Regions from separate parts of the Paenibacillus sp. FSL H8-0537 genome, predicted to be linked through region 1. Evidence: riboswitches for the same ligand, from Rfam matches in the RefSeq annotation. Region 1 holds a riboswitch; each other region holds the start of a gene.
What was found. Region 1 has a riboswitch for cyclic di-GMP ahead of MHB80_RS22060 (PA14 domain-containing protein). Riboswitches for the same ligand answer to the same signal wherever they lie in the genome.

Region 1 (7,324 bases):
GGTGTACACGCCGGGCGTGGCAAATATTTGCATGGCGATACATGAAAGCCCGAAGCGGGCACACTCGCTCACGATAAAAAGAAATACGATAGCCGTCGTATCGGACGGAACAGCCGTATTAGGGCTTGGCAATATTGGCCCGCTCGCAGCGATGCCGGTCATGGAGGGCAAGGCGATGCTGTTCAAGCAGCTCGCAGGAGTCGATGCTTTCCCGATCTGCCTCGATACTCAGGATACGGAAGAAATCATTGCGACCATTAAGCGTATTGCCCCCACTTTCGGTGGTATTAATCTCGAAGATATTTCGTCGCCGCGCTGCTTCGAAATTGAGAGGCGTCTCATTGAGGAGCTGGACATTCCGGTATTCCACGATGACCAGCATGGTACAGCGGTCGTGCTGCTCGCAGGTCTTATTAATGCGGTCAAGCTTGCTGGCAAGCAGCTTGCGGATTGCAAGGTTGTACTGTGCGGCGTTGGGGCGGCAGGTATTGCCTGCACGAAGATTTTGCTAGCAGCAGGTGTACGGAACATCATCGGGGTTGATCGTGACGGCGCACTCGTCGCTGGCAACAGCTACGCGCATGAAGCGTGGAGCTGGTATGCGGAGCATACGAATCCGAACCGGGAGCAGGGCAAGCTGAGTGAAGTCATTGCGGGCGCAGATATTTTTATCGGCGTATCGGGGCCAGGCGTGCTGAAGGCGGATGATGTTCGCAAAATGGCGAAGGATGCCATTGTGTTCGCAATGGCGAATCCAACACCGGAAATAACGCCGGAGGAAGCGGAAGGCCTTGTGCGCGTCATTGCGACGGGACGGTCGGATTATCCGAACCAGATCAATAATGTATTATGCTTCCCCGGATTGTTCCGCGGCGTATTGGACTGCCGGGCGTCGCGGGTGACAGAGGAGATGAAGCTGGCTGCCGCCGAGGCCATTGCTGCGGTGGTTACCGAGGATGAGCTGAATGAATATTACATCATTCCGAGCATATTTAATCCGCATGTGGCAGATCGTGTCAAAGAGGCGGTCATTGAAGCGGCTTATGCTTCGGGCGTTGCCCGCAGACGGGAGCGCAAGCTGTAGTTTGCATATGGCGTGGGTGCTGGATAGGGGACAAAAAAATATTTAGATTTGAATATAGATTGAAAAGTGGGAATGCTTCGGGGCTAGCTATGGGCCTGAGGCATTCTTTTTTTTGAAATATAGGAAAGGAAATGTAAAAAAAGTCACTTTCAAAAACAAACAAAAGTAATACAATATAAACAAAGATATTGAACGAGAAAAAGGGGGACACGCGAATGGAATTCACCTTATTACATCCTTCCGATCAGCTGGTCATGATGATGGAGCGCATTTACGGTTATGGCATGACGACGACTTCAGGCGGCAATTTATCGATTTTGGATGATAATGGCGATCTGTGGATTACGCCGGCGGGTATTGATAAGGGTGAGCTGACGCGACAGGACATCGTTTGTGTGAAGGCTGACGGTACGATTGCAGGCAATCACCGGCCATCGAGCGAATACCCGTTCCATCAGATGATTTATCGCAGAAGGCCGGATATTCGGGCGGTTGTTCATGCACATCCACCGGCGCTTGTGGCGTTCAGCATGGTGCGTAAAGTGCCAAATGTCCGTCTGCTGCCGAATGACTATTTGATCTGCGGCGAGGTGGGCATGGCGAAATACGGCTTGCCGGGAAGCGCGGAGCTGGGTGAAAATATAGCGGATGTATTCAGCGAAGGCTTGAACACGATTATGCTGGAAAACCACGGCGTCGTGGTAGGCGGCCGCGATTTATTTGAAGCCTTTCAAAGATTCGAGACGCTGGAATATTGCGCGCGGATGGAGATACAGGCGAATCGGATTGGGACGCCAGTAACGCTGGCGGCCGAACAGCTGGCGGATACGAGGGAGGTGCTGCTGGAGGCGTTCGTACCGGACTTTTACAGCAGTGAGGAGAAGGAAGCACGCCGGGAGATGTGCAAGCTCATTAAGCGTTCTTACGATCAGCGGCTGTTTACGAGCACACAGGGGACCTTTTCCCATCGGGTCGGTGAAAATTCCTTCATTATTACGCCGTATGATCAGGACCGTAAATATGTGGAGCCAGCAGATCTCGTACGCATCGACGGCGGGAAGAAGGAGGTGGGCAAGGTGCCTAGCCGCTCGGTGCAGTTTCACCAGCATATTTATGAGACGCAGCCGCATGTGAACTCGGTTATTATTGCCCATCCGCCCAACATTATGGCGTTTGCGGTGACGGAGGTGCTGCTGGATTCGCGGACGATTCCGGAAAGCTATATTTTGCTGCGGAATATTCCTAAGCTCCCGTATGGAGATTTGTATACGAAGCCGCAGGCGGCGGCACAGCTTTTTCAGGAGAACACACCCATCGTCATTGCCGAAAATGACTGCGTCATCGTCACTGGGCAAAGCCTGCTGAACGCCTTCGACCGCCTAGAGGTCGCCGAATACAGCGCGAAAGCAACCATTTCAGCGAAAAACATTGGCGCTATTGTGCATATGGAGCAGTCGAGGATTGCGGAGCTGGAGCAGGCTTTTGGGTTGAAGTAGGTCAATTGGCCTGAATCATTTCACCTAAATTAATAGGGAAGTGAACTTAAATATGATGGTAGATGTCCAGCCTGCGGATTTGCGGGTTGGGCATTTTTTTGTTGATAGTAAGACTTAGGATATAGATAACAGATGAAAAGGAAGATTATTGTGAGTTCAAATAGGATTAACTGGAGATAAATAAAAATATTTATTTTTATGACTTATGTAGTATAAAATTTCAAATATCCAACCGATATACTAAGTACAAAGAACTATTATTTCAAAGGTTGGTTTAAAAATCAACAAGCCCATTGAAATTGAAAAAGGCAAACCTGATCGAAAGACAGGGACGCAAAGCCACGGGTCTTCACGGAAAACCATCATTATGGTTGCCGTATGACAGCCGGGCCGCCAAAAGTAAATGGGTCTTTTTTATTTGCCGCCAGAGGGTGGCGACAGCCGTTTTTCTTAATAGAGGAGGATATTCAAATGTATTTTAGTCAGATTAAGCAAGGTGTAATAAGAGTATTGTGCTTGTCATTAATCATTCATTTGTTCTTGCCTTCGATCTGGAGCGATTCTACGGAGGCTGCCACGGCATTTCGAGGCGTTAATATTCAGTTTAAAGCAGCTGATGCTTTAGCAGCAGATGGCTATTTGGCCGACCATGGGGATGAGTATGGTCCACATAATGGATACTTCTATGGTTGGAATATGGATCATACGCAGTCTACGGTTACGGGAAGCACCTACGATGCTCCGCTTCTAAACTCTTCTATTCAAGTGCAAGAAGGGGGCGAATGGGAGATTGAGCTGCCGAATGGCAGATATAACGTGAAGGTCAGTGTCGGAAGCTCTGTATATGAAAGCAATAATACGCTTAATGTCGAGGGAAACACTTTTTGGGAGAATACAGAGCTGCCAGCTGGCGGGCAAGTGACTTTCCATAAGGGGGTTGTCATTGCTGACGGGAAACTGACGCTCCATGCAGGCAGCAGCGAAGATACAACCGCTATTCAGTATATCGAGATTAAATCTCTAGAGCCTATTATTCAAACGATTCCAAAGCCGCAAATTGGAAATCCAGCGGAGCAAAACAAGCTGCAGGGCAATAAAATTATTATTTCTGGCAATCAAAATAATGAGCATAATGCGCTGCCCTTTATTCGGGTAGGCGATTTGAATCCGGAAATTAGCCGGTATATGAATGCAGAAATGGCTTCACTCGAAAGCAGTCTGGCGGCATCCAATCCGTCATTTATCTCCTGCAATAACTGCAGTGCCTCAGGTCTGGAGGCAGCAATCAATAACAGCAGCAGTGATATGGTCGCTGTAACGGTGGGCCATTTAAATTTAGATTCCTCATTGACATTGGGCTCGCCTACAAAACCGGTTTATGTCATTGCAGAGGGGATTAATACGAACAATAAGCTGTCCATTACGGTTTATGGAACTTTGGTCGTCAATGGAAGCATGAATGCGAACACCGAGCTGACTATAGATATTAAAAAACCGAATGATTCCACTCGGACAATGGGAGGGAATTTATGGGTCAAAGGTTCCTTGCACTTGAATAATAATTCTAGCGTCTCGATTGCGGATAATTTCATAGCTGGAAGCCTTACTTATAATAGCGGCCTGCTTCATGTACAAGCGGGAAGAGTTATTGTGCCTGGAAGTCTTCATATTAATACAAATGTAAATATGAATATTGATGAGGAAATGGTAGTTGGCAGTCTGGTTTCCAATAATCAGCAAGCCAATATTTCTGTAAAACGTGGAGATTTATTTATTCAAGGCGATATGCATGTTAACAATCACTTGAATATTGAGACTGGAGGCATCGTTGCCATCGGAGGCGGCATTACAGCTAATCAGAAACCGATTATTAATATCGGAGTTGGTACTGAAGGGGAAACAAAGCTGAAATATTTGGCGGCAGGATTAAAGGCGGAATATTTTACAGAGGAAAATTTGGATGGTGAAAAAATGACGGTGCTAGAGCAGCCTGCATTGCAAGGCAAGGCTCCTGTATCTTCAACAGGCCTAAATGATGGACGGTTTTCTGTCAGATGGACCGGACAAATCCAGCCTTATTATGCAGAGAACTATACGTTTGAGGCTGATGTTAATGGCGGAGTCAAATTATATGTGAATGGGACTCTAATTATCGATGAGTGGGCAGCGCAAGGAAATAAATTATTTACTGGCTCTATTGCACTAGAAGCTGGTCAAAAGGTTGACATTCAAATGGAATATGTTAGCCGTAATGGTTCGCCAAAGGCTATTTTATTATGGCAAAGCGCTTCTGGAGTGAAAGAGGTTGTGCCAGCTAGTCAGCTATCTCCGTTTGCAACTCCCGCCATTCAGACAATTCCAACTGAAAATGCGGTGAAGGTCGGTTGGACTACTGCATTTAATGCAGATGGGTACGAGGTTGAAACAGACGGCAGCATTTATCCAATGGGCATTCATAATGAATTTATTCATGAACCGCTGCCATCCGGCACGGTGCATTATTACAGAGTCAGAGCGACGAGCGGCGATTTGAAGGGCGAATGGTCTTCTGTATCGGAGGTTTGGACTTTGCCGGACGTACCCGAGGATATTAAGCTGCAATCGACAAGCGATTCCGTAACCTTGACTTGGGAAAATGTGAGAGGCGCTACTGGCTATGAGGTGGAAACCTACAATACGGTCGTTAACATTGGCAACGTGAATCGTTATTTTGAAGAAAATCTGAGTTCAAACATCCAGCGAACCTACCGAATAAGAGCGGTGAATACAAGCGGTCCGGGGCAATGGAGCCCGATACTTGTGAAATCTACGCTTCCAGGAACCTCTGGTGTACTGAATACAACTGCAACGGATAAGTCTATTCATATTACTTGGGATTCTATTTCTGGTGCGGACTTCTATGATCTTGAGGTGGATGGCGCAGTTAAAAGCAATATAACGGGAACGGAATATTTGCATGACCAGTTAGAGCCTAACACATCGCATACGTACCGAATTCGTTCGAAAAATAGCAATGGAGCAAGTAATTGGAGCGAGAAAGTTACGGCGGCTACATTGCCTTCCGTCCCGAAAAATCTGCATGCAGTAGCTGGCACCTCCAGTATATCAGTAGAGTGGGATGAGGTTTCTGGGGCAACTGGCTACGACATCGAGGTGGATGGAAATGTTGTAGATAATGGCCTCAGTACAAGTTATTTGCACTCAAATTTAGAACAGAGCGGCGAGCATACGTACCGGGTACGCGCCAAAAATAATGGCATCATTGGACAATGGAGCCATTCCATTACACGTACAACACTTTCGGGAGTACCTTCGAATATACGCACTACAGCTACGGGCACAGCTATTACTGTAACCTGGGATCAAGTAATTGGAGCAGTTGGCTATGATATCGAAGTGGACGGGCTGATTGTAAATAATGGCTTGAATTTAACGTATGTTCATAAGGATTTGCTGCCGTTTACGGAGCATACTTACCGGATTAGAGCTAGAAATGCAGGGGGGAATGGCCCTTGGAGCGAGATCATTACACAAGCAACATCACTTGGCAAGGTGCAAAATGTGAAGGCGGCATCAACAAATGATGCGATTACGATTTCCTGGGATAGTGTCAGTGGAGCTACTAGCTATGAAATCGCTGTTGATGGCGTGCTAGTAGAGGTTTCAAATGGGACTAGCTATACACATGCAGGGCTGGCACCTAATTCGCTCCATGTTTACCGCGTAAGAGCGAAAAATAATGATTTGACCGGTGATTGGAGCGATACGGTTAGAGCAAGCACGGGACTGGGTATTCCCGTTATTCATAAAGTTCTCTCGGCAAGCACGAGTATTTCCATAGAGTGGGAAAGTGTTGTCGGTGCAAATGGTTATGACGTTGAAGTAGATGGAAGAGTCGTAGATAACGGAAATTTGACCCGATACGTACACTCACAGCTTACTCCGGGATCAAAGCATGTGTACCGGGTGAGAGCAAAATCGAGCAGCGCTCTAGGAGAATGGAGTCAAGCGGTTACAGCTATAAGCTCAGCTGGGGTACCGGAAATTATTTCTACGGTAGCAAAGACAAATCAAATTACCGTCGAGTGGACTTCGGTAACAGGAGCGGCAAGCTATGATCTTGAAGTTGATGGGACACTTATTGAAGGTATTTCAGGGGTCAGCTATGTACATCAGGGGCTGAAATCCAATACACGACATGTTTATCGGGTTAGATCCCATTCGGGGAGCAGCTCTAGCGAATGGTCTGAAAAAGTAGAGAAAAATACAATACCTGAAATTATTGTTAACCCAGGCAAAGACAATAAGTTCAATGTAGTTGTTGCTGCTCCTAAGAAGCAGGGTGTAACACAAAGAACGATTACAGTAACTTATCAGCCTTCTGAAGTAGAGGTTCTAGATCTTAGTGGCATGACGCCAGAAATAGAGCTGGGAACTGGTTTAATTCAAGGTACCAATATGATGGTGCGGAAATTCGTGCCTGGAGAAATCGTGTTTGAGGTTATTAATGCCGACAAAACGATAGTGAACAGCATTGAGTTTCTAGCGAAAACGAATGACTACTCAAAAATTACTTATATTGTGGAATAGCATATGTGGGGGACAGTTCAATGAGAAAAATTACAGTACTAACCTTATATTTTTTCCTGGTAACGCTCATAGGGCAAAATGCTGGTGTTTTTGCAGCAAGCATTACTCCGGATAATGGACTTAAAAACCCTAACTGGTCGTATGTGGCAAGTCA
Region 2 (7,324 bases), 410 kb from region 1:
TGAGCGATAGCTTTATAAATCGGTGCTTTTTCAAAATAATGGAGGTTTTCAGCATCCATGTGGGTCACCACTTTCTCATGTATGGTTTGCAGTTAATTACTTAGAGTTCTAACTATATGAGGATCATAACCCCTTCCCTTCATGCGTAGGAGGGGGTTACGAGAGTTGTGAAAATTACTATCTGCGCTCAAAAGAGTTCGTTGTATCTTCATCGATATTGGCTTCGATGCGTGCAAGGAACCTGAACAGTAAGTTGGTTTCATCGTCGGTGAAGCCTTCCAGCAGCGTAAGTTCAAAATCTTCAAAATATTGATTGAATGAGCCAAGAAGCTCTTTCGCAGCTGGGGTTACACGCAATAGGTTGCGGCGCTCATCCTTCGGATCAGACCTGCGAACAATAAGGCCTTTCTTCTCCAAATTGTTGACCAGACTGCTGATAGAGGAGCCTTTACGGTTAAAGGTGATTTCTAGATCCTTCTGGGAAAGTCCCCCTTCTTCATGTTCATTAATATACCGAATGGCATGCCCTTGCTCTACCGTTAGCCCGTACGCCTCCAACTTCTTATTGACGTTGAGCTTCATCATTAGTCCGATCATACGAAATTTATGCTGCAGGTTGCGGTCTTGCTGCATGCTTATCACCTTCTGTTAAAATGAATTAGAAATCTAATAGTTAGATGTCTAATTAAATATATCGTGATGGATTTCGGTTGTCAAATCGTTTTTATTATTTTTTAATTCATCGATTATGGTATGATAACGGTCACGAGTCAGAGCGACTAGAAGATAAGCTTTCAGACAAAAAGGAGATTAAAATCATGTCTAGCATTACAGCCAAACCATTTGATAAAGAAATGCAGAACACACTCGGCGAGATTACGACGACCTACCATGCAAGCGAATTGAGCCAGAAGGACCCATCGGAGCTGCCGGAAAACGTTTATGTGATTGAAGCAGAAGAGACGATGGTCGGCTACGGCGTTATTTGGGAATATGCAAGCGGCAAGCAGCTCATTGAAAAAGCCGAAAAGGATTATTTTAGCGATGACGAAAAATATTTGGAAAAGGACTTTTATATCGACATTAAAAATAAAAAGGATTTTGTTTTTATAGAAGCGCTGGATGTGCTGAAGGAATATGAAGGCAAAGGGCATGCGGCATCCTTTATCAACTGGCTTAAAGCGAAATATCCGAAGCAGAGAATGTATGTGTACACACTGGATAAAACGCGCAACTTCTGGTTTAAGCAAGACTTTGAAGTGCTCGGCACGACAGCCTGGATGACCTATAACTAGCCGATGAACATTGAATTTGAAAATCAAACGATATCGTTTCATGTTCAATATGGCAATCGTGAAAAGAAAATATCGATTCAAATCGAGCCATCAGGCTTCATTACGGTAAAAGCGCCGAAAGCAGCAAGTGAAGAGGTCATTAAACGGGCAGTCGAGCGGCATGGGAAATGGATTTTGCAGCAAACGCAGCATCTTGCGGAGGCTACTAAAGCGCCGCAAACGAAGCAATACCAAGATACAGAGAAATTTCTCTACCTTGGCAAAGAGCATTTGCTGCATGAATTAATCAAGACAGATGGCTTAACTGAGGAGGAGCTTCGGAAAAACCTCAAGAAGTTTTATTTTTCAAGCTGCAAAAAATTAATAGGGGAACGTCTGCCTATTTATCAGGCGCAGCTGAGGATAAAGCCCAAAACGGTTGAGATCGTAGAGTCCACGACGAAGTGGGGAAGCTGCAGCTCCAGCAAGCATTTAACCTTTAACTATCGTTTGGCGATGGCTCCAATTGATGTGATTGATTACGTCATTATCCATGAGCTTTGCCATCTGTTTCATATGAATCATGACCGATCCTTTTGGCGGCGCGTAGGCAGCCTTATGCCGGATTATAAAGAAAAAGAACAGTATTTGGCCAGGTATGGCGGCTTCATGACGCTCTGACGCTGGGCAGTCAAAGAGAACGTCCTAATGGTTGTCGAGTCCGAAGCGTCTGGGGTGCGCCAGCCCCAGCCCCAGCCCCAGCCCCAGCCCCAGCCCCAGCCCCCAGCCCCGAGCCCCTGACCTGGTTTCATCGTTACCCCTCTAATCTTACTTATGCAAGCTCCTCTATATCCTTCAAGTTCTCCGTTGATTGCAAAAAAACCTTTCATTGGCTCATCATCACTGTATTTTTTGGATAAATATGTAAGTTTTGAAGAGTTCTAATAAAAAAATAATGTGTAACTATAAAAGTTCAGTGTCATTTTACCGATATTCTTTTCTATAAAGGCGAACTCGCTGAAAGGCGGGGACGCAGAGCTTAGGATCTAATGAGCTAAGCGTGATGATAGCCGGGTCGCCGAATAAGGAAGGGGTATGTGTACACAAATCCAGTCTATTCAGCCCGGATTTTTTTCGTATTCAAAAATTTATGAAGGAAAAAGAGTGATTACCATGAAACTAACCATCAAAAGCAGCCTGATTACCACTCTATTAATGACACTATCGCTAAGCTGTGTGTCTTTCCTTGGCTATGATAGGGCCAAAACGACATTGGAGGCAAACTTTAAGGAACAGGCGGAGCAGCAGCTGACGGTTGTTCAAAACTACATCGATATCTGGATTCAGGGCACACAGGCCAAATACAAGGCATTAAGTCAGTCCGATGACGTGAGAAACAGAGATATTCCTGAAATTCTCGCTTACAGCAACCGAATGACGGAGATCACTGATAACCCGGACGAATTTGCATTTATTGCCCCTGACGGCACGCTTTATTTGCCGGGAGCAACGGTTAGTGTAAAGGATTACCCGCATTTTCAAAGGGCGATCAACGGTGAGACCGTCACCATTGATCCGGTAGGCTCAAAGTCTCCCGGGGTGGAGGGAACTCCAATTGTGCTTACGGCTACTCCTGTAAGGGACGACCAAGGAAATATCGTTGGAGTCGGCAATGGAGGTCAGCCTATTCAGGACTTGATTGATCTCATCTCCAAAGTGAAATTGGGACAAAGCGGTCATGCGATTGTTTATACAAAGGATGGCACGGTTGTGGCCAGTGAAAAACCCGAAGAGACCCTACAGAAAAATATGGCCGATTACGAGAATGAGACGCTAAATAAAATTGTAACGGACAGCACGAATGGCGACACGGGTTTGGCTGAAGCCGTCATTAACGGCTCGGAGCATATGATCGTTTATGGAAAATCTGGCATGATGGATTGGGGCATTGCGATTTTGGTTCCCAAAAGCGAAGCCTATGCTGAAGCCGAAGCCTTGTTGCGGTTTTCGATTTTTGTAACAATCGTGTGCCTTCTGGTTTCCGCAGCAATCATCTATACGGTCATGCGCAAAACGTTAAAGCCGCTTTCCGTCATGAACGAAAAGCTGCAAGGGCTCTCCGCCAGCGAAGGCGACTTGTCCTCCAGGCTGACATTTGAAACGAAGGATGAAATCGGCGAGCTTTCCAGAAGTTTTAACGGGATGCTTGAAAATCTGCAAGGTCTGATCATTTCTATTTTGGATAAAGGACAGATTGTTGCCAGCTCATCGTCACATCTATTGGGCAATCTGGATCAAATATCATCTACCGTTAAGCAAACCACCACCAATATTCAGCAAGCAAATGTCGGATTGCAGGGCCAAATGATGGGATATGAAAGGAATTTGGGGTTAATTGGTGAAATCGGTGAAGGGGTATATGGCATTTTGAATACATCCAACCAAACCTCCGGCATAGCCGCAGAGGCTTCCCAAGGAGCAAAAACAGGCAATGAAGCCGTTGGTGGCTTGGCCAATCAGATGGATTCCATCCAACAGACGGTTAATGAAGCCGCAGCAGTCATTAAGCAATTGGGCGCGCGTTCGGAGGAGATTGGAGACATTACGTCCGTCATTAAATCAATTGCTTCCCAAACAAACATTCTGGCGCTCAACGCTTCAATCGAGGCTGTCAGAGCGGGAGTCCATGGAAAAGGGTTTGCGGTAGTGGCGGAAGAAATTCGCAAGCTTGCGGAGAAATCTACAGAATCCTCCAATCAGATAGCGAATCTCATTCATCAGGTACAAGCTGACACTACCCATGCAGTGGGGACAATGGACAAAGGTACAGGTGAAGTTGCGCTTGGTTTGGAGCAAGTGGGGAAGGTTGGCGTTTTATTCCAGACGCTAGTGACGACAACGACGGACGTATCCATTCATATGGAGAGGATTGCCGCCGCCGCCGACCGGTTAAATGCAAATACGGAGCGTGTGGAATCCGAGATTAAAGAAAGTGTGCAAATCGGCAAAAACTCATCCCAAAGCTTTGAGACGATTGCCGCCATGTCGGAAGAGCAGCTTGCCTCCATTATGGAAATAAACAGCTCTGTGGAACAACTGACACGAACAGCGGATGAGCTAAAAACGATGCTTAACCGGTTTAATGTTTAGTTGAGTTACAACGAGGCTATGTCCAAAGCTGACATCCTGTCGCTATGGCAGGGCCTTTTTTTTGCCCCTGGAAAGCTAACGATCGTTAGCTTTCCAGGGGCAGGGATGCAGCGTGGTGGCATTGTTGATTAAGAAGCGAAATTTTGAGAATGCGGACACGGGGATAGGTTCGGTTTAGCGGGTACAGCGGCTTCATGACGCTCTAATTTAGTAGGAGACAAGCACGCCATATTGTTTGAAAAAGCCGATAATCGCAGCTGCGTCCATCCGCGAATCCGGCAGCTCTTCTGGATAATAAACGCCGGGAGCGAGCGGTTCGTTGTCAGGCCTTAGCAGCAATTTCTCGGCTTGGACAGCCGCTCCAAGGGCGGTAAGGTGAGTCTGACCGAGCGGGTCCGAAATGGCGATTCGCCGCTCGACCGAGCGGCCATTATGGTCATTTCCCTTTAGGTGAATAAGCACATGATGGGCGCTGCCGGTACCTGGATTATAGAGCAGGCGCTGCCTGAATGATCGGAACCTTTTTCCGCTGATCATTTTCCATATCCCGCTGTTAACGAGTCCCACGAGCAAAGAGGTGGTTGCCTTGCTGTCGAAGGTGATGCGGAAGCTGGCAGTATCAATATGGCTGGCCTTTAGCAATGTCACATGATCGGGGGTGTCAAGCCGATAGCATTTTGCTTTATAGCCATTGGGGAACTGAACTTTCACCGGATCGGTCATCGGATGTACTAGTCGGCTTTTTCCCGCTTCCGTAATATGAAAAGGGATCGTCATCCGATCCATATAGGCGGTAGAATCTGGGCCCGCTTTATCCTGCAGGGAGTATAGAGCATGGATATCAACAGCTACGTTCTCAAGCGAATCGGCATGCAGCATAGCGAATAGAGAAGCTGTCCCCGCCATCCAGCCGGAAGACAGCACGACAGGAGCATGGAGCTCCACCTTTCTCAATTTAGCAGAGGACTGCTCGAATAGCTCTGTCCAGCGCGTCACATCGATGAATGGGATTTTTCTTCTCACGGCAGCTAAAAGCAGCTTATCTTGCAAATCGTTGACAGCGCTGATGATGAGCGAGATATGCTCGCCTGCATGCTGCAGCGGATCTTCCGCATTCGTATCTACAACCGCAGTATGTACACGTTCAGACTCAAAGGCAGCGGCTTTCCCCGGCGATCTTCCTCCCAAAACAATTTCCAAATCCGCATGCCGATCAAGTAAAATGTGGGCGATCTGTCTGCCAACTTCGCCATATCCTCCAACAATAAGAACCTTGTTTTTATACATAAAATAAACCTCCGATTAAATGTTTATATGTTTAAGTTTTTCGACCTATAGCCGTTTGAAAAAGGAATGTCTGTATGCTAGCCTGTATATTGGCACTAGCATTGGCATTCCTCTTCTGCGAATTGGACGAGCTGTTTCATCAGCGCAATAGCGTCATTGAATTCAAGCCGGTAGTACATTTCAGTTCCTTTTTTCTGAACGGTAAGCAGCCCTGCCTGGCGCAATATTTTCAGATGATGGGAAACGGTAGGCCGCGACATCGGAATATGCTCAGCAATTTGCGTTACATTCATGCTGTCTTTGCCGATAAGCAGCGATATAATTTGCTGGCGAACGGGGTCCCCCAGGCCTTGAAAATAAGGGCTTAAACTTTCAAAAATATGAATCGCCTTCTGATTGCCGATAAATTCGCTCATGGCTCCACTCCGCTATATGGTTTAATTGTTTAAACGTTTTGCTAAGTATAAGTGATTTCCTGAAAAAAATCAAATCAACACGAAATGTCACAAAAAACAGCGACTCCTCGTTTCATGGGTACAGGGATCAAGAAGGAGACAGAAGAGACAAAGTGCCTGCTTAATAAGCATATGGACGCCTAATGGGAAGCTTGATATGATCGATCATAACAAGAAATGCCAGTAAGCATAGATGGGGGCATGCGAAGTGACTGAACTATATGAACGGTACAAAAATCTTCTATTCCGGCTGGCGTACCAGCTCACCGGTTCGGTATCTGACGCCGAGGACGCTGTGCAGGACGTATTTATTAAGCTTCAGCGGGTGGAGCCGGAGCGGCTGCAGGAGCCTAAGGCGTATTTATGCAAAATGATGACAAATCATTGTTATGACCTGCTCAAATCGGCGCGTAAACGCCGGGAGCAGTATATCGGACCATGGCTGCCCGAGCCGCTGCAATTGACCGCTGATGATGGATTTGAAGCTGTCGTGCGTGGTGATCTGTTATCTTATGCGATGCTTGCCTTGTTAGAGCGGCTATCGCAAGCCGAGCGGGCGGTATTTGTGCTAAGAGAGGCGCTTTCGTTCGATTACGCTGCTATTGCAGAAATGACAGGCAAAAGTGAAATGAACTGCCGCAAGCTGCTTAGCCGGGCCCGGGGGAAAATGGGTGTTACGGAGCAGGAGCTGGCGGGAGCAGGAGCGGTTAGCGACGAGTGGGCGCAGCAATTTCTCTCCGCTCTGTCCGAGGGCAAGGTGGATACCGTGCTGTCGATGCTTGCCAGTGATGCTGTACTGCTATCCGATGGAGGCGGCAAGGTGAGTGCCGCTATTCGTCCGATCCAGACGAGCGAGCATGTGGCCCGTTTCCTGCTTGGCGTCATTCGCAAGGCGAGCGAAGGAGAGGGCGGTCGCTTCGACATCAAGATAACACAGCTGAACGGCCAGACTGCCATCATGTTCAAGCAGCAAGAGCGCGTAACCTCCGCCGTATTCCTTCATATCAAAAAAGGGCTGCTGCAAAATATTTATATTATCCGCAATCCGGATAAGCTGGAGCGAATGAATTGATTAAATATAGGAAAGCTGTGCTGAAAAGTACAGCTTTTTTGTGTTCAATTTGAATGAAATTAGTTTTTAATTTAATTATTCATAAA
Region 3 (7,324 bases), 2.0 Mb from region 1:
TGCATCGCCGCCTTCTGCGGGAGCTCAATTCGGCAGCCCGTGTAGCTAATATCAAGCAGCTGCGTCCGGTAACGGTCCTCTTGATCGACCAAGATCGAAGCGCGGCGCTTCAGCCTAACTCGCGGAGACTTGCGATTTATCGATTTATAGGTGTACTTGAAATTAGAAATATAACTGGTTACGGAAGTCCATACGCCCGCCTGAAAAACGCCCTTAACGAACTCATCCGCATTGCCATATACTTCAGCAAGCCATTTGCGCTCCTCATCAATGTTGCTCCAATGAAGCTTGAAGCCTACCTGGTATCCCGAGCCATGCTTATCATAAAATATTTTCTCAGCTGTCACGCGTATAGCGTCCTGTGATAATGGAATGTCCAGCTCCATGCGATCCGGAAGCGGCAAAATCGTATCCGTATAAATACGGCAGCCTGTCTCACTAATATCCAGCGTCTTGACGTTTTCCATCTTCAGCTCTTCATCTTCCATATAACGAAGAGTGAGCGGCAGCTCCTTGGCGAAGCGCTCCGACTCCCGCATGCGCGGGCGTTCAAAACCCAGCAGCAGCGCGAGAATAAGAAACACTCCGTTATAACCAAGCCAGAACAAATTAATGAGCATGGACTGCAATTCATTTTCGCCCGCACCCACAATACGCCCCACATTTATCGCCATCAGCACAACTGATAGCACAAGCAGAACGAACAACGGCATCATATAGCGATAATTAATGGACGTTTTGTTCTGATAAATGCCTTTCGGGGTCACCTCAAAGGGGATAGCCTTGCGGAAGATTGTTTCCTGAAGGGCTGCGAGGAATAGCGTTGGCGTCATGGCCGTCTCGTAAACGTTGTTCCAGAACACATTGAGCTTCTTATTCGTTAAGTAAGGCACTACAGTAATCGAGAACAAGAAATAAGGCAGCCAGAAGATAAGCAGCTGTTGCAAGCTTGTTTCAAGAATAGCCACGCCAAAGGTCAAGAAGAGCATGGGAGACAGTATGTACATAAAGCGTGTAACGCCAAAGTACCAGTACAGTAGGTTGGAGAAATAAAGCAGCCGCTGCATCAACGATAAGCCCTTTGCCTCAAGCGGATTGGACATCCTCGTCGTTTGTATCGTGCCCCTAGCCCAGCGGGCCCGCTGTTTAATTTGATCGGATATGGACTCAGACGTTAGGCCTAGTGCCAATACCTCATTCAAGCAATAAGAATCAAACCCATTGGATTGAAGCTTCATCCCCGTAGCCAAATCCTCCGTGATCGTGCCAATAACGAAACCGCCAATATGATCAATAGCGCTGCGCCGGAAAATACAGTTGCTGCCCACATAAATAACAGCATTAAAACGGTCTCTTCCCGACTGAACAAGCCGCATAAACATATCCTGCTCGTTCGGAATATTACGCCCTTGGTAGTAGTTGTATTGGAAAATATCCTCATTGTAAAAAACTTGGGGCGTTTGAACGTAAGCAAGCTTTTCATTTTCTGCAAAGAAACCTACCGTTCGCTGTAAAAAATCCGGTTTTGGCATCATGTCTGCATCCAAAGTGAGGAGCAAATCGCCCTTCATTTTCGTCAGCGCATGATTCAAATTACCCGCTTTAGCATGCTCGTTTCCGGGACGATCGATATAATGAACGCCTAAGCCTTCGGCTACTTCTCTCATTTCCGCTCGTTTTCCGTCATCACATACCCAAATATTTAATAAATGCTCCGGATAATTCAAATTTTTACAGGCAAGGATGGTTTTTCTAACCAAGGATGGCGGTTCATTGTAGGTAGCGATTGTAACATCCACAGAATAAAGGTTGTCAGGTAATGGCGCAGGCTTTCTTTCAGTGGGTTTTAGCAGAAGAATGTGGAATAAAACAGATTGAAAAATAGAAATAATTTCAAAAAATAGTAACAACGATCCAAAAATTAATGACCAGCCAGATGGGAGTGTTTGTACAAGTCTCCATACTAGATACACGATCATGATAGCAATGGATACCGTTGTTAATATGTACCTAGCTTTTGTTTTCAAATAACCCCAATCCTTTGCGCTCTATTTATTCGCCATAATTCCATTCCTTTTCTGACTAATCTACAACATAGATTGACTATACTGTCTATTCTCGCTGTCGATATTTGTTAAATTGGCCGGAAATATGATATTTTTGGCGGCTAAGGCTCAAATTCAAAGTTATCTTATCACAATCCTTGCCCCTTTAAAAGTTAATTTTTATTCCTAACATCTTAATCTTCTAAGAAAATGTGTAGAAAAAAAACGAAAAAACTCTAATTTTACGCGGTTTACGCGAAATTAGAGTTTTTTCAGAATACCTATTTAGTACTATACCAGCTAGTGATTTAAAGAAGAGGTTAGGGCCTAGGCCTTTACTACTGCCCTTAAACTATTAAAGTGTTTTTTGCAGTGTTTGGTAAGCGCTCAGGCTATCAGCCGACGAATCGATATGCCAGTCCAATTCTTTGTTTTCATTGAACCAGATCAAACCTTTGATTTGGCTGTACGCTGGCGATTGCACTTGGTTCATAGCATCAATAACCCATTCTTTTTTGCTGCCGCCGCTTTCGGTTGTGCCTGTTTCAGCGATGATGATTGGCTTGCTCGACATGCTTGTCAGCGCTTGGTAAGAAGCATAGAATACATCGTTAAACGTTCTCCACGAGCTCCACGATTCTTTCGTGCCAAAATTGTAGCCATCGATCGAAAGCATGTCCACATAGGCATCGCCTGGGTACATAGCTGTAAACGAAGCGTTTTTGCCAACATTTTCAGCGTTTACGTTGTACATGAATTTGATGTTTGTTGCGCCTTGCTCCTTGAAAATGGTAACGACACGTTGGAATGCCGCTTTGTAGGTTTCGTTCGTGTTCACTGTGCTGTCGCCAACGCCCCAGCCGTACCAGTTGCCGTTGCCTTCGTGGAAAAGGCGCAGCCAGATTTCAGGGTTTTTATTAGCCGCTTGCCAGTTCATCAATTGTTTAGCTGTTTGTTTCAGGTAAGCGTCTACTACGCCTCTGTTGATATCAACAGTCGAATATTCTTTGTAATTTTTATTTTTAAATTCAAGGGTAAGTAGGTTAATCGAACCATTACTATTTACATAGTCCATAAAACCCTTCCACTCATTGATCCCTTGATTCGAATTGACAAAAGTATGTACAACATCTTGGTGTCCACCGATCAGTTGCTCGTAGGCAGCAATGTTGTTCAAGCTTTGGTTCGGCCAAGTGCCGATCCATGCTCCATTGTAAAAGTTCGTTTGTGCGCTAACAGGGAGTGCCCAGAGTAACGTCGAAGCGAGCATAAGGAGTGTAAGTGCGAATTTTGTCTTTTTCATTGTAAGTTCCTCCCCCGAGCGAATGATGGTACGTGGTCCGAAGAACACGCCACACCTTCATCAGGCAAAGGAGGCTATGTTGGGCTTCGGCAGCTGGCGAGCATATTCCCGTAGGAATGAAGCCCCTATAGCTTTGCGCACTTCAGGTTTCCCTGAGCTTGCCTTTTCGTGTTTGAAGCAATAAAAAAAGATAGTCCCTGCTCCCGAAAGAACAAAGTCTACCTTGATTAATAAAGGAAGAAGCGATGTTGAATTCGGCAGCTGGCGAGCATATTCCGTTAGGAATGAAGCCCCTGTAGCTTTGCGCACTTCAGGTTTCCCTGAGTTTGCCTTTTCGTTAAACGTAATAGGTATAAAGTATGAGCTAATGTAATATGGTGTTATTGTACACCTTGATCGCAAATTTCGTCAAATTATTTTTTAATAAATTTATACAACGAAAAAATATCCATTAAAGTAGCAGATCGCGTACACAATATGAAGCAGGAAAAACATCATGAAATAAAACATTTGCAGCGGCTTATTATTTTTCAGCACATCCGCAAAATAAATATAGAAGGGGAACGCGACCATGACATAGCGTGGAATGCTTTGCAAAAATTCGGCGCTGGCGAACGGAATGAGCATAAGCAGCAGACCATATGCAAAAAACAGCCATTCATGTGCATTACGACGAATATCTTTCCAGCGCATAATAAGAAAGGCAGCAAAAATGACGAGGACGGCATTGGCAATGATAAAGGCAAGCAGGCCATTTTCCCAGCCGCCATTTCCTGAGAAATATGGTTTTTGGATAAAATGAATGTAGTTTGAAAATGGAGCAACCGTCTTGCGATACCAGTTGATGCTTTGTTCAGTAATCGGAGCCAGCAAATCGCCCGTGAGCCATTTCATATACAATAGATAACCGGCCAGCGGCAGTGCTGAAATAACAGCATAACCTAAATATTTTGCGTCCTTCCACTTGAAACGGTACAGCCTGTGTTCAATCAACAGCGTCCCCACAACGAAAAACAAGTTGACGAAGCCCAGATTGCGCGTCACAGCGGACAAGCCCCCGAATAGAAACGCGAGAAAATATCGCTTTTGCATCGCATAATATACGGTTATAAGCGACAGCATGAGGAACAGGCTCTCGGTATAAGGCACGGCATAGAAGATGGCGGTCGGAAAAACAAGCAGCAGCAGCACCGCAACTTGGGCGTGCTCCTGTTTCAGCCCTCTTTTCAAACAAATACCATAAAAATATAAGAGCGATACGAGCAAAAACAAATTCGATAAAACCGTTCCCACGACCGTCGAATCATATTTAGATATAGACTCCACCAGGAAGACTAACAAAGGGTATAAAGGGAAAAACACCCAATTTGCACTAGGATGCGGTTCATTGATGTTATACGTATCGTAGCCATTTTCGGCAATACCCAAATACCATACGCTGTCAAATTTCCTTAAATCCTCAAAGCTCGGCTTCTTCAGCTGTGAAATATCCGTCTGGATCGAGAGCTGGCTCGATGTGAAATCATGCCCCTGTACGACCGCATAGTCTGGCGGTACTTGATAGTTCGGAAACAGATTCATGCCGAGAAAGCCTGCAAAATAAAGCAATATTCTCGTGATGACAAACAAGGAAAGCAGGAAGATCAAAACTTGCGTGTTCGATTTTGCTTTAAGCAGCAGCGATTCCATTCGTCACCTCGTCTCTTGTAATTGCTGCGTTTTCGTTTTCGGCTCCGCCAATACAACGTTATGCAGCTCTGTTTCAACGAAGTATTTCGGCCTTTTCTTCGTTTCAATGTAAATTTTGCCGATATATTCGCCAATTAGTCCAATGCATAGCAGCTGAATGCCGCCAATGAACCAAATCGAAAGAATCATCGAGCTCCAGCCGGATACCGTGTTGCCCTGCAAATGCCGTACGAATACATAAAAGGCGAACAAAAGGCTCATGACCGACATGAAAAAGCCGACAACCGATACTGCGCGGATAGGAGACACACTGAAGGAGGTAATCCCTTCCCATGCGAAGATGAGCATTTTTTTCAGGGGATATTTCGATTCGCCAGCGGTTCGCTCCAGACGATCATAATACACGCTGTCGGATTTAAATCCGATGGTAGGAATGATGCCGCGCAGGAACAGATTGACCTCCTGGTACTCCTCCAGCTTATCAACGACCTTCCTGCTCATCATCCGGTAATCCGCATGATTGTAAACGACGTTGACGCCAAGCTTAATCATTAATTTGTAGAAAAATTGCGCGCTGAACTTTTTGAACATCGTATCGGTTGTCCGCTTGTTGCGCACGCCGTATACGACCTCGTAGCCCTGCTTGTACTTCTCAATAAACTCGTCGATCACCGTAATATCGTCCTGCAAATCGGCATCGATGGAAATTATGCAATCCGCATATTCCTTCGCCGTCAACAAGCCCGCAAGAAGTGCCCGCTGATGCCCAACGTTACGAGAAAGCTTCAGCCCGCTCACAAAACGGTTGCTCCGGTGGAAGGAATCAATAAGCGACCACGTTTTATCGCGGCTGCCATCATCTACAAGCAGCATTTTGCTCTGCTCGGACACCTTTCTTTCCTTCACCAGCCGTTCCAGCAGCAGGGACATTTGTCTTACCGTTTCCGGCAGCGCTTCTTCCTCGTTATAGCAGGGCATGACAATCGATACAATAGGCAAATCGGACTCATCGCCTCTCATGAATTTTCCCTCGCTCTCTATGATGTTGTCCATTTTCGACAATTAGTATAATAGCATACCTTGGTTAAAGCAAGGTGAAACGGCTGTCGCCACCTCCGGCGGCGCAGCGCGTTTCAGTCCGAGAAATGTAGAGAATGGATGGATAATCATATCCTTTCCTATATTTCAAGGTGAAACGGCTGTCGCCATCCTCTGGCGGCGCAGCGCGTTTCATTCCGAGAAAGGAAGTATCTGGGGCCACTTGCCTTTAGACCGTATTATGCTCCATTTCTTTGAAAAAAAAGCCCTTGCGGCACGAGTAGCTGTCTGCCACCGCTGCCGCAAAGGCTGATCTTTGTCTGCATGGGTAATATTACATTTGTTGCGGGGCCGAAACACCGACGAGGCGAAGCGCATTTGCAATGACGGTGCGAATAGCGCCAAGCAGCGCAAGGCGTGCTTGAGTCTGCGCCGCGTCTTCGGTAATAACGCGTTCTGCTCTGTAATAGCTGTGGAACTGGGAGGCCAGTTCATATATATAGCGAACGATGCGGTGCGGCGCATACTGCTCCGCTGCTTCCGCCACTTCCTGCGGCAGCTCTCCGAGCTTGCGCAGCAGGTCATATTCGGCTTCCGACGTCAGCTTGCTGAGGTCGATCTGCTCAAGCGGCAGCAGCGCAAGGCTTTGCTCCTGTGCCTGACGGAAAATGCTGCAAATCCGCGCATGCGCATATTGCACATAAAACACCGGGTTCTCGTTGGATGTCGAAATCGCGAGATCCATATCAAAATCCAGATGCGAGTCCATGCTGCGCATCGTGAAGAAATAACGGATGGCGTCTACGCCTACCTCATCCATCAAATCCTGCATCGTTACCGCTTTGCCGGTACGCTTGGACATTTTCACCTTTTCGCCGTCCTGGAACAGGCTGACCATCTGGGCAATCAATACGACCAGCTTGCCTGGATCGTTGCCAAGCGCCTCCATCGCCGCTTTAACGCGCGGAATGTAGCCGTGGTGGTCTGCACCCCAGATATTGATCATCCGGTCGTAGCCGCGGCTGTACTTGTCCATATGGTATGCGATGTCGGGCGTCAAATAGGTGTAGGAGCCGTCATTTTTGACGAGCACGCGATTTTTGTCATCGCCGAAAGGCATCGTATCGAGCCAGGTTGCGCCCTCTTCCTCGTATACATGACCCTTTTCCTTGAGCGCTTCCAGCGCCTGCTCAACCTTGCCGTTCTTGTAAAGCGACGTTTCGCTGTACCAGATATCGAAGCCAACGCG
Region 4 (7,324 bases), 2.6 Mb from region 1:
TAGCTGCAGCCGCTCATTCATCCCTTTGGATAAAGAGCTAATGCGATCATTGCGATCCAGCTTCAAAAAGTCGAGCATGCTCCCCGCTTTCTCCTGATCGAAATCCTTATAAAAATCACTGAAAAAACGAAGGGCATCCTTCACCCGCATCCACGACTCGGTTACCGGCTGATCTGGCATAAAGGACGTAACCGCCTTTGTCCCGATGCCAATCGGCTCTCCGCAAATTCGAACGCTTCCTGAGGTTGGCTGAATGAGTCCTGCCGCCAGCTTCATGAGTGTACTCTTGCCGCTGCCATTGCTGCCAAGCAGACCAATAATTTTGCCAGCTTCCAGGTTTAAATTAATATTATGCAGCGCTTTTCTCGATCCGTAGTTTTTCGTTACGGCTTGCAGTTCAACAATCTTCTTCATTCGTATATTCTCCCCCCGCCTATTTCTGCTCTTCCTTGCTAACTGCTTCCGATACAATCGCTACAATGTCCTCCTGCTTAAAGCCCAAATCCCGCATCCCCTGTATGAAACGTCCAAGCAGATCAGCCGCCATCTCTTTCTTAATGCTCACAATCGCCGCCTCCTCGCTCGTTACATATCTTCCAAGTCCGCGCCTTGTTTCGACGATGCCTTCACGCTCCAGTTCCTGAAAAGTACGCTGTATCGTATTCGGATTGATTTGCAGCTCCACTGCAAGCTCGCGCACCGAATCGATTTTATCGCCGGGATTAAGTTTCCCGCTAATAATTTGCTGTTTAATGTAGTTCATGATCTGGATGTAGATTGGCTGGTTGTTGTCAAATTCAATCGGCATAAGTCACCTCCGTGTTAATGTGTTAGTGTTATATCTAAATAGTACACTAGTATTCTGTTGTTGTAAAGGGCTGGATAAAAAAAAGGCTGCCTCCAATCGCCCACGGGCGCTGAAAGCAGCTATTTACTCTTTAGTATTCCTTTTTATTGCTCCATTTACTAATCCATTAAAAGCGAGCTTACACCTTGAATACAGCCGCTTTTTCGCGCAAATTAGTGGAAGAGCCCTGCAGTTTCTCAGCCAGCTCTTGAAGCTGAATCGATACCTCAAATTGATCCTCGGACATTCCGCTCATCTGCTCCATTTTGCCATTCACCTCGGAGGAGGTTTGCAGCAGCTTGTCTACAGAACCAACAATATCGGTAATACCCTTTGTAATTTCATCAATACCGACGGAAATTTCGCCCATTTGCTCGGACAAGACGCTGCTTTGATTTTCCAGGCCATTAAACATTTCGCTCGCGGTCACCGATGCCTGCTTCGTCGTTTCAATCACTTCTGAGAAGCTGCTCAAGCTCTGGCTGCTGTCGGCAAAATCGTTCTGAATAAGCTTAAGCTCCTTCGTAATATCTTTGGAAATGATATCCGTCTGGCTCGACAGCTTGCGAATCTCCTCTGCTACTACAGCAAACCCTCTGCCATGCTCGCCTGCACGCGCCGATTCAATCGAAGCATTCAAAGACAATAAATTCGTCTGAGTGTTCAAATCCTGAATGCCGCCCAAAAACTTCGTTACATTATTGTAGCGCTCATTAATCCGGTCAAAGGATTCGGTTACTCGGGCAAATTGCTGCACCGTCTGATTGACCATTTGCACGACGCCCTTCATATCGGTGGAGCCTGTGCGCGACGACTCTCTCATTTCTTTCATATCGCGGTTAATATATTCGGTCGAAGCAGCAATTTGCTGCGAGCTTGCCGATATTTGCTCCGTTACGGCAGAGATGGAGGTGGCATCATCATACTGGGTCATCAAAATCGTTTTGCCGTTGCCAATCTCTTCTTTCACCTGCTCGGAAGCATTCTGATTGCGAACAATCATATCGCCCATATTGCGCGAGGCTTGCAGAACAACCGTACTGACATCCATAGTCGAACGAAGCGTGTCGCGAAGCGCACTTCCCATTTGCTCCAGCGAACGGTCAATTTGACCAAATTCATCTTGGCGATCCAGCTTCCCATCATACGTAAAATCGTTATTTTGATAGGAGGCAATTCGCTTCATTAAGCCAACGATGCCTTTTTTCACATTCTGGCTTAACGAATAGGACATGAGGAACGGCAAAACGGCAAGCAGCACAATATTGATTATAATAATCGTATTGGCAGCCGCAAGACTTCTGTTCAATGCATCTTGAGTTGCAATCGAATCCACTTCAAGCCATTTTTCTACCGTTTCATTCGCAAAGCTGAGAACAATCGTATATGTACTAACAAGCTGTTTGACCTTGGCGGAACGATCTTCAATCGTCAGCTGGCTATAATTGCCGTTTTCATTGTTGAGCTGCTCCAACGCAAGACCAAACACATTGCCTTGGTTCGAATAGGCATTGCCATTATCTCCGTGAGGATATTTCGCATCCAGAGAGGCCAGTATAGACTTCAGCTTTTCTACCCGTTCCGGCATCGTCTTAAGCGCCAGATTGATTCCATCATCGCCAGTGCTGCCGTTTTCTACTGCATCAATCATCGAAAGCAGCGTGCGCAGCATCGAATCCGATACACCTTGATATTCCTTTTTGGCCTCCTGAAGCTCATTTGAAGCATTCACTGTACTTCTAACCGAAGCATTTTGCATAAAAATCCAACCGCCAGCCACCACGTTAAACAAAGTAATTAATGAAGTAATGAACAGCAGCTTCGTTGTGACCTTTTGTTTCTTCAAGAAATCAGAAACCCCTGATGTCCATTTTAACCATTTTGCCTTTTTCAATCGGTTAATCACCATTTTCACTCCATCTCTCCTACTTACACTGAAAAAAAACAAAAGCTTTTCAATCACCGTTACGAGTTGGATAGCTGAATCAGCCTATAGTCCTGTACCGGTAGTTTGGCAGCCATAGCTTAATACCTTAGGCCCATAACTTTGCGCCCTTATTTTTCAATAAGTTTGCCTTTTTCAGTATGTAATTTTCTATTTATTTCGACACTTTTAAAGTATAATTTAGGAAAACCCTTTTGTAAATTACAAAAAACGTGATTAGCCGACATGATACTTTGAAACTAGTGCTGAACAACGTTATACTATTAACGAAAGCTAGGCATGCAAGAGATTTGAGGGGGTTAATGATGGATTTTCGACTAGATTTAATTGAGGATAAAATCGAATTCTTTGAGGCTTTTGACTTACGAACGCTGGAGAAGCATATTGACCAGCAAATTGAAGCGAATAAGGCACTGCTTTTACAAGTTCACGCTATTAGCCATCATGCGGTCTTTCATCCCGATCGCGGGAAAATGCTGTACAGCGCAGTCGTTCATTTTAAAGTTAAAAAATAGGCCGATTCGGGCATTTGACTGCTGCCCGAATTTTTTTTCGAAAAATTAAAAAAAGGTATTGCATCCTCCTAAACTTCTGTGGCATAATACATCTTGTGTCCGATTCATAAACACGCCGTTGTAGCTCAACTGGTAGAGCAACTGACTTGTAATCAGTAGGTTGGGGGTTCAAGTCCTCTCGACGGCACCATTTTTTTCCCGGGACGTAGCTCAGCTTGGTAGAGCACCTGGTTTGGGACCAGGGGGTCGCATGTTCAAATCGTGTCGTCCCGATATTTAATAAGTTGTTTCAAGCAGGCCCTCTAATCCTAGAAGGGTTTTTTATTTTATTTGACCCTTTTTAGTTTGTGGGCATGAGCCCCATGTTATAAAAAATAAGCCGCGCTTGGCTGGATGCATTACTGCACCCAGCCAGACGCGGCTTTTCTTTTGCACCATTAGATTCTTTCAAGAATGCTGCCGAATCATCGCCTCTGCGGTGAGCAGCCCTGACATGGCAACCATCGGCGTTCCTCCGCCGGGATGGGTCGTTCCGCCTGCAAACCACAGTCCACGCAAATCCGCACGATTGGACGGCCGCATAAACGTCTGCTTCGCTGAATTCGAGGAAATGCCATAGATGGCGCCGCGAAATGCTGACGTATCCCGCTCCAGATCCTCCGGCGTATAAGCAGCAAGCTGCTCCATATTCCGTTCCAGTCCCACCAAGCCATAGGCAGCTAACTGCTTCAACAGACGTTCCTGATAACGCTCCGCCTCCCTCTCCCAGCTCCAAGCGTCCGACGTATAAGGGGCATTCGCCAAAATAAACAGGTTGCTGCCGCCTTCCGGCGCCATGTCCGGTTCTGAATAGGCAGAGCAGCATATATAGATCGCAGGATCAGCGGGCGCCACGCGGCGCTCGAAAATCGCCTCAAATTCTTCCCCATACCGCTGCGGATAAAATACAGTATGATGCAGCAGCTTATCGTAACGTCTGCGAATGCCGGCAAGAGTGACAAAGCCAGACAGCGAAGGCTCGTAGCTTGCCATTTTGCGGTCTGTCATCGCGGGCCGCAGCTGCTCGCCGAGCAAATCTCGGCATACGGAAAGCACATCACCGTTCGCGAGAACCAGATCAGCGGGCACAAAACCGCCGTCCGTCTCTACCCCGCTTACACGGCCGCCACTGGCAACAATGCGCTGTACACGTGTCGAGGTGTGTATTTCCGCCCCCATTTCCTCCGCCAGCTGGCGAAGTCCTTCAATAATGCTGTACGTGCCCCCACGAACGCCGAAAATGCCAAGCTCCGCCTCCACATGCGGCAGCATCGCGAAGATGGCTGGCGCCCGATTAGGGGCCGAGCCGACATAGGTCGCATAACGTCCAAACAAGGCCAGTGTATTGGGATGACGGAAATAACGGCGCAGCAGCACGGACAGCTTCGTCAGGGGGCGAATGCGGACAAATGCTGCCGCTAGCCCAGGACTCAGCTTATCCTGCCAGGAAACCATCATTTTGTTCATAAAATGACGCTCCGCCTGTCCATACATCACCGCTGCCTCGGCCATAAAAGCCCGATACCGCCGCGCATCCTCCGGACTATAGCGGGAAATTTGCTCCTCCATCACAGCCGGGTCAGCGGATAAATCCACGACCGAGCCATCTGTAAAGCAGTTGCGCGTTCCATGCTCCAGTCGATAAAAATTAATATAATCCTCGATGCGGCGGCCTACTGAAACAAACACCTTGCGAAAAGCATGCGTCATCGTTATTGTGCTTGGCCCCCGATCAAAGCGATATTCCCCAAGCTGGATACGCTGGAGCTTGCCTCCCACTTTCTCCTGCTGCTCCAGCACAGTGACCGCATAGCCTGCATGCGCAAGGCGGGCTGCCGCTGATAAACCACCGATGCCGCCGCCAATGATGACAACCCGCTTCATAGATAACGCCTGCCTTTCCATAAATACCCTTCCCCGCTCGCCGCTGCACGCCATGACGCGGCAGCTATGCCAAGAAGCATAACAATGCCAGCCGGCAGCAATAAAGCAAACCACACCGGCAAGCGGCCGCGATGATCGATCACCCCTTTAATGATGATCGCCAGCAGCCAGCCTATCGCGGCCGGCAGCAAGCAGGCGGCAAGCGTACTTGCCAGCGTCCCTGCCGAAAAAACGGCGTAAGCAAGCAAAGCTGCGATGAACATAGCAGGCGGCAGCAAATAGATGAGCGCATAAAATATACCCAGTGCCGCGAGAAGGCCCGTTTGGCGACCCGTTCCGGCAAAAATATTTTTCTTATAGCCGTTCCACACGCCCGCTGCATCTGTATACATGCGCATGCTCACCTGCCCCGATACATCGGCGAGCGTCATGGGCAAGCCCGCCCGCTTCACCGCACGCGCCATCTCCATATCATCGAGCAGCTTGGATTTGAAGCTGTGGTGTCCGCCAATCGCCGCGTAGCTTTCGGCATGGATCAGCAGAAAAGCGCCATGCGCCGCCACGAATTTGGCGTCAGTAGAGCCACGCACCAGCCCGATCGGCAGATGGCAGGCGATGGTGAAATTCATGAGCGGCACGACAAGCCGCTCCAGCCAAGACCCAGTCTGCTGATGGGGGAAGCCCGTAATCAGCCCCTTCCCTTGACGCAGCGCCGTGTCCATCGCGGCAGGCAGAGCCCCCGGCCGCAGCGTCGCATCGGCGTCCAGAAACAGCAGCCATTCGCCGCGCGCCTCCTGCGCCAGCTGCTGGCAAGCATGCGACTTGCCCAGCCAGCCGTCTGGCAAGTCCGCTCCCCGCAGCACGCGCAGGCGCCTATCTCCCTGCGCGGCCAACATCGCCACATCAGCCGTGCCATCGGCAGACTGATCATCCAGCACAAGCACCTCAAGCAGCGGCGATTGCTCCGCCGCCAGCACCGCCTGCACGCAGGCCCCAATTCGCTCCGCTTCGTTGCGTGCTGGAATAAGCACGGACAGCCTTGGCGGAATGTCAGCTACCGCTCCCTCGCCTCCAGCAAGCCACAGCCGGCCTTCCCCCGTGCCGCCTAGCTGCGGCAGCTGGCGCAAATTCCAAAGCACGAACAGCAGCTGCAGCGCCAGAACGGCTGCTATCGTCCAAAAAACGATTTCCATTTCGCCGTCCTCCCCTTCATCTGGTCGAACGTCTCATTGACCGAGCGCCCGGTCGCCAGCAGCAGGCGGAAGCCATCCCGCTCGCCGTCTGCACTCGCAATAACAGCCAGCCGATGCTCGCCGAGCTGCTGCTCCAGCCTGCGTTCCAGCAGCAAAGTCGCTTCTTTGCGTCCCAGAGCGCACCAGTCCGCCTCGATCATGCTGCCAATAGAGAAGGAGGCAGACGTTTTCTGATGCAGCCCCATCGTATAATACAAGCTTACAGGCAGCACAGCAGCGTCCGGGCAGCGCTCCAGTAAATAGCCGACCCCCGTCTGAAATTGCAGCGGGCGGCTTTCCAAATGAAAAATATCGCCCTGCGGAAACAGCCAGACGGCTCCACCGCTTCGCATGAGATCAGCTGCATAACGCAGCGAGGCTGCCGTTTCCCGCAAATTTTCCTTATTCACCGAAAAAGCACCAATGCGGCGAAAAAAAGCATATCGCTTCATCTGCCGCTCATCCATCATCATATAATGCTGCCGCTGCGACTCGCTCCGAATCATATGGTAGACGAGCAGCCCGTCCCACCAGCTGCTGTGATTCATAATAATCAGCAAAGGACGATCGGCCAGAGCCTGCTCCAGCTCCCCTCGCAGCGACACTTCATGAAAATGCCGTTTCAGCAAATAGTGTTTATTGTAACGGAAAAACACCTCCTCAAACCACCTGCTCTTTTGCGATGTGATGATAGCGAATCACGACTCCTTCCAGCACAGCAGCCGCAGCGACAGCTATGAGCATTGGCACATACAGCCCTTCCTTCATGCCAAGCACACCGAACATGAGCAGCATGAGTTGGCCCAGCCTTGCCGACTCCCGGCGTACAGCGTGCGTAATTTCGCGAACCGGAAACAGCAGC

Region 2: it holds a riboswitch for cyclic di-GMP, as region 1 does, so the genes downstream of both, MHB80_RS20280 (methyl-accepting chemotaxis protein) here and MHB80_RS22060 (PA14 domain-containing protein) in region 1, are expected to answer to the same signal.
Region 3: it holds a riboswitch for cyclic di-GMP, as region 1 does, so the genes downstream of both, MHB80_RS01115 (glycosyl hydrolase) here and MHB80_RS22060 (PA14 domain-containing protein) in region 1, are expected to answer to the same signal.
Region 4: it holds a riboswitch for cyclic di-GMP, as region 1 does, so the genes downstream of both, MHB80_RS10825 (methyl-accepting chemotaxis protein) here and MHB80_RS22060 (PA14 domain-containing protein) in region 1, are expected to answer to the same signal.

The regions. Positions count from the first base shown of each region.
Region 1 covers NZ_CP150290.1:5,231,902-5,239,225, reverse strand. The annotation lists gene MHB80_RS22070 (NAD-dependent malic enzyme) at 1-1,084, shown strand, start outside; gene MHB80_RS22065 (class II aldolase/adducin family protein) at 1,300-2,580, shown strand; cyclic di-GMP riboswitch class I at 2,878-2,978, shown strand; gene MHB80_RS22060 (PA14 domain-containing protein) at 3,052-7,170, shown strand.
Region 2 covers NZ_CP150290.1:4,820,306-4,827,629, reverse strand. The annotation lists gene MHB80_RS20300 (MATE family efflux transporter) at 1-59, opposite strand, end outside; gene MHB80_RS20295 (MarR family transcriptional regulator) at 178-633, opposite strand; gene MHB80_RS20290 (GCN5 family acetyltransferase) at 819-1,295, shown strand; gene MHB80_RS20285 (SprT family zinc-dependent metalloprotease) at 1,299-1,955, shown strand; cyclic di-GMP riboswitch class I at 2,272-2,357, shown strand; gene MHB80_RS20280 (methyl-accepting chemotaxis protein) at 2,448-4,424, shown strand; gene MHB80_RS20275 (saccharopine dehydrogenase NADP-binding domain-containing protein) at 4,632-5,711, opposite strand; gene MHB80_RS20270 (metalloregulator ArsR/SmtB family transcription factor) at 5,807-6,127, opposite strand; gene MHB80_RS20265 (RNA polymerase sigma-70 factor) at 6,375-7,238, shown strand.
Region 3 covers NZ_CP150290.1:253,117-260,440, reverse strand. The annotation lists gene MHB80_RS01120 (glycosyltransferase) at 1-1,979, opposite strand, end outside; gene MHB80_RS01115 (glycosyl hydrolase) at 2,401-3,348, opposite strand; cyclic di-GMP riboswitch class I at 3,434-3,521, opposite strand; cyclic di-GMP riboswitch class I at 3,602-3,689, opposite strand; gene MHB80_RS01110 (mannosyltransferase family protein) at 3,778-5,037, opposite strand; gene MHB80_RS01105 (glycosyltransferase family 2 protein) at 5,041-6,057, opposite strand; gene argS (arginine--tRNA ligase) at 6,410-7,324, opposite strand, start outside.
Region 4 covers NZ_CP150290.1:2,584,175-2,591,498, reverse strand. The annotation lists gene MHB80_RS10835 (ABC transporter ATP-binding protein) at 1-414, opposite strand, end outside; gene MHB80_RS10830 (GntR family transcriptional regulator) at 434-808, opposite strand; gene MHB80_RS10825 (methyl-accepting chemotaxis protein) at 987-2,693, opposite strand; cyclic di-GMP riboswitch class I at 2,850-2,933, opposite strand; gene MHB80_RS10820 (YrzA family protein) at 3,098-3,307, shown strand; tRNA gene MHB80_RS10815 (tRNA-Thr) at 3,422-3,497, shown strand; tRNA gene MHB80_RS10810 (tRNA-Pro) at 3,507-3,580, shown strand; gene crtI (phytoene desaturase family protein) at 3,755-5,251, opposite strand; gene MHB80_RS10800 (glycosyltransferase family 2 protein) at 5,227-6,423, opposite strand; gene MHB80_RS10795 (lysophospholipid acyltransferase family protein) at 6,399-7,118, opposite strand; gene MHB80_RS10790 (carotenoid biosynthesis protein) at 7,123-7,324, opposite strand, start outside.